DNA from 2 places in the Alteromonas sp. ABH4_457 genome. Region 2 is predicted to be linked to the other one. Evidence: riboswitches for the same ligand, from Rfam matches in the RefSeq annotation. Region 2 holds a riboswitch; the other holds the start of a gene.

Region 1 (2,203 bases), on a different contig from region 2:
CTTGCCTTAACTGGCGACGAAAAGCGGACTCCGTCTGACCGAGTTGCGTCGCTACCCATTCCGAACGGATCCGTGCCGGGCTCGGGGCTTTGAGAAATGCTTCTTTAACCTGCTGTTTTAATGGCAAGTCATTGCTGGTGTCGAGGTTTCCCGCCAGCATTTTTTTAATCGACTGAGAATAGTAAAACGACGCCTGTGTACACCACTTATTATCAAAAAACAGGCTTACAACGACTCCCTCATGTCTGATATCACCGCTGCTGACCGGCCTTAATAAGCTGACCGGTTGTTCGCCTGATGGCGGTAAGGTGACCGTGGTGAAGTCGAATTTTCTGCCGGCGAGGTGACGGCACAAAGCGAGGAGGAAATAACAGCGGAATTCGGTAAGAACAGGATGTGATGATGGCTGAAACCGGAGACAGGTTTCATTTCCGTCAGTTTTTACGGTCAATGCTGCACTGTTGCCCAGAATATAGTGGTAGTGTTTCCCCAATACATGGAGTGCGTCATCAATATGCTTACTGGCCGTGAGATACACCACCAGATTACTCATTTTGTTGAAATCAAGATAGCCAATCAGGGAGCGGCCAATTGTCTCATATTCACTGGCAGGACAAAGAGAGTGAAGAATAGACGCCAGTCCGTCATCGTCCATTTTCTCATTTTCTATTTGTGTGACGCTTTCGAGCATCGTTGTGTCATATTCGTTATCAAGTCCGTTATCCCTTCTCAGACTCAATAAAGCGCGGATGACTGCCGACCAGAAAAAACCGTGATACTGCACGTTTGCTCCCAATACCGGATCCCTTTAGTCAAGGATATAAGAATTACCTGTGCCTTGACAGAAAAAGGGTGAATTTTGTGTTGGTACAAATTTGTACCGGATTTCGTTCAGAAGTGTCCTGTTTTACTTGCGGGCCTCTCCCTATCATTACAACCGTCGACTCATTGGTGGAAACGTCACTTCCACAGAGTAGATTCGCCAAACCTGTCGTGAGGCAGGGACGGAAAGCCACGGGTCTTATACCGCCATAAGACAGCCGGGTTGCAGTGAAGTTGTTTAACTATTTTCAGGCACACACTGCTCAAGGAACATAAATGAAATTTAGCATCAAAACTGCAGCCCTGCTAACCGGCTTCTGTGCGGCATTCACGGCTAACGCCAACATTATCAGCAGCTACGATATTGACTTCGCTGCCCAGACTTTGACTGCACACCAACAAAGTGGCTCGTCTAACTACGGAACCTGGACAAATAATGGCAGCGTACTGAACCTGCGTGAAAACAGCTGGTTCACACTAAACCTGGATGATGCTTTCGGGATCCAGAGCCTGGATTTAGACAATTCTGCTTCAGATATTTTGTTGTCATTTGAATTTCGTATGACCCCGGGCAACAACAATACTAATGCAAACCCTTACTCTGAGATTGGCGGGATCTGGCTGGCAGATTTCTCTGCCGGTGAACAGAATAACGATGCCAGCCGCACGTTTGCTCTGGGTGGCACACAGAATTTCGGTCTGGATGACTTTACTTATACCAGCGAACCAGCCTGGGAGACCTTCTCTATTACTCTGGATGATTACATGTCAGGACTTATTACCGACATCGTATTCATTAACGATTGTGATGCAGCCAGTGGTTGCGGAGATATGAAGGTTCGCTTCCGGAATGCCTCTATTACAGAAGTCAGTGAGCCAACCGCCATGTCACTGATCCTTCTGGGAATAGGGTTTATGGGATGGCGCACAAGACGCCAGAATCAGAAGGTCGCCTGACCTTCATTGCCCGCCACGTCACATCGCGGGCTTTTTTATTGCTTTTTCGGGGCTGCCGGCAACTTGACTAAGTCACTGAAGTTGTTAGACTGCCCTCGCTTAATTTGCGGACTCCGTAATAAGCATTAGGCCAAGGGGTGCCGTCTTTACGGCTGAGATCCATTCCATGGGAACCCTTAAACCTGATCCGGATAATACCGGCGTAGGGATGGTGATAAAAGCAATCTGAAAACCTCAATACCTGCCGTAAAGCCGGATCTTTTTGATGATTAAAGAGATCCTAATGAAAAAAAACGCAATCCTTCTCGCACTACTTGCACTGCCTGCTTTTGCTGATGACACAGCAGACATCGAACGTATTACCGTCAGCGGTGATTTCCGCACAGCGACTCTCGATCAACTCAGTGCCAGCGCTTCTGTGTTA
Region 2 (2,203 bases):
GGGCGATGTCATTATCGGCAGTCTGGTGAGCAATAAACCGGGCGACGGTGGTTTCCCGGCTGGGGGGGGCAGCCTGCAAATCTTCCTGTCTGACCGTACCCTGGGCACTAAGCAGCGAGGGAAATAATCCAAGCAGTGTAATCAAACTGCCTGACAGATAACTTTTCATCTTCATCCTGTTCAGAAAAAGTAAAACCGGGGAGCACAGTGACACCGTGCTCCCGTTGTTGCGTATTGGCGCGCTTTGCATTCCATGCAAACGCCTGCGCCCGGCCGCCACCTTGTGGTATGTCTGTCAGGGTGTTTTATTTGTCAGTAAAGGCCTGATGTCTTCACTGCTTTGATTTTCTATCCATATTCTGATGAGTCTGGAACGGCAGATCCCTGTTTCTGCCGACAACTTTCCAAGTTTCTCAATTGCGTCTTCAGATAATGTAAATGTAGCACGTCGCATGGGACCGCAAGGCGTAATGTTGTCTTTGTTAGCAGAGTCCGTTGCCGGATAGACCTGCCTGATAACATGGTTACCTGCTGCGTAGGCCAGTGCGTCGTCAATAAATTCATCAACGCTCACCGGCTCAACAGGTTTAGCTGACGGCGTGGATTTTTTGAGGCTGCACAGACTCATAAGATTTCCCCTCTCTCCGCGACAGAAGTTCTTCAATGATATTGCGAATTTCTGCTGATGCTTTTCCGTCCGGCTCACTTTCCATGACTGACTGTCCAGACTCTTCAGAATCGTCATACATATTGCGGCTGTATGTCACTGAGTCCAGTACCGGTACTTCAAATGAACGACAGACATCTTTTGCTTCCAGGATCCTGCTGCCCAGCGAAGGCAGAGAAGGGCACTGGGTAATTACAAAAGCAGCATTCATGTCGGGATTCACCATTTTGCAGGTTGAAAGAATATCTTCCATATGGGGAACCGTTTTCAGATCCCGCCGTTTGGGACGTAACGGAATAAGAATGTGGTCAGCCACTGCCATCGAGGAGCGCAGCGCAAGGTTATCCTGTCCGCCACAGTCAATGACTACGTAATCGTAGTGCTCGCGCAGGCTCAGTAATTCGTTGCGGATCTTGCCGTACAACTGCACGCAGTTAATCGACGGCAATTTATCATTAGCTTTGCGTTCCTGAATCCAGTCTGAAGTAGTGCGCTGCGGATCGCAGTCGACCATCAGTACACTGGCATTTTTTTCAGTTCTCAGATAAACAGCGATATTTTGTGCAAGGCAGCTTTTGCCACTGCCGCCTTTCTCGCCACCAACCAAAACGATCATCGTTCGTTCCTCAACTTTTGATCCGTCATCACGGATAAACGGTTAACGAATGTGACTGAAAAAGTGAACATGAGCCGGATTAAGGACTATGCTTGTTCGGTAACCCCGCTATCATTATCTGTAATCAGATGGCAGACCGGAGGCTTTGCGTCACGGGCTTTCGCACCGCTTTGCCTTTTTCAACAGTACATTTTCGGGTAAGCGGCGGAGATGCCATGGCTTACCGGTAATCAGGATACTAGTCAAAACAAACGGTGTGCGCCGCATGCCTCACGATATTTAAGAATAAAAAAATATACCTGTCAGACCAGGTGGCCGGTGGCGACAAACGGGCTGCAGGACTTGGAAATCCGCGGTTCGCCCGTGTAAATCATTCTAATTAAAGTTATATCTGTTAATATGCCAACACATGGTGTTATTGAAAACTATACCCGCAAATAAGGAGAAGGGAGTGGTAAAAACATCCCTGTTGAGTTTGTTTCTGCTGGCATTCAGCACAGTCAGTTTCGGGCAGAATAATGCAATGGATGAAGCGTTTGATTCATTCAGTCATCTCTATGAAGAACGTTTCGGCCAGATCAGGGCATGCATGAACCCCACATTTCAGCGTTTCAGTGTGTGTTCTCCTGCTCTTCGCAACGATGGTAATGCGCCGTATATTCTGCATCACGGTAAACCTGTCGATACAGTGGTTGTTCTGCTTCACGGATTAAGCGATTCGCCGTTTTATATGTCTGGCATTGCACGGGCGCTGCACGACAAAGGTTACAACGTTATTGTGCCTTTAAACGTAGGACACGGCCAACTGGATGCCAGCGATGAAATGAGCGACAGCAATCTGGCAGAACGCTGGGGTGCACACCTGAGTGATGTCATGGCGCTGGCACCGCAACTTGGTAAGCACGTTTATCTGGGCGGCT

Evidence for each region. A riboswitch is a leader RNA that binds a small molecule or an ion and turns the genes downstream of it on or off. The one in region 2 is predicted to bind cyclic di-GMP.
Region 1: another riboswitch for cyclic di-GMP. It lies ahead of ACXAGR_RS14320 (hypothetical protein); the one in region 2 lies ahead of ACXAGR_RS01320 (AAA family ATPase).

Annotation. Positions count from the first base shown of each region.
Region 1 is NZ_JBSWXN010000005.1:344,842-347,044, forward strand. It holds gene ACXAGR_RS14315 (helix-turn-helix domain-containing protein) at 1-784, opposite strand, end outside; cyclic di-GMP riboswitch class I at 972-1,053, shown strand; gene ACXAGR_RS14320 (hypothetical protein) at 1,099-1,779, shown strand; TPP riboswitch at 1,903-2,005, shown strand; gene ACXAGR_RS14325 (TonB-dependent receptor) at 2,063-2,203, shown strand, end outside.
Region 2 is NZ_JBSWXN010000001.1:324,217-326,419, forward strand. It holds gene ACXAGR_RS01310 (GGDEF domain-containing protein) at 1-169, opposite strand, end outside; gene ACXAGR_RS01315 (replication protein RepA) at 296-628, opposite strand; gene ACXAGR_RS01320 (AAA family ATPase) at 588-1,283, opposite strand; cyclic di-GMP riboswitch class I at 1,379-1,468, opposite strand; gene ACXAGR_RS01325 (alpha/beta hydrolase) at 1,735-2,203, shown strand, end outside.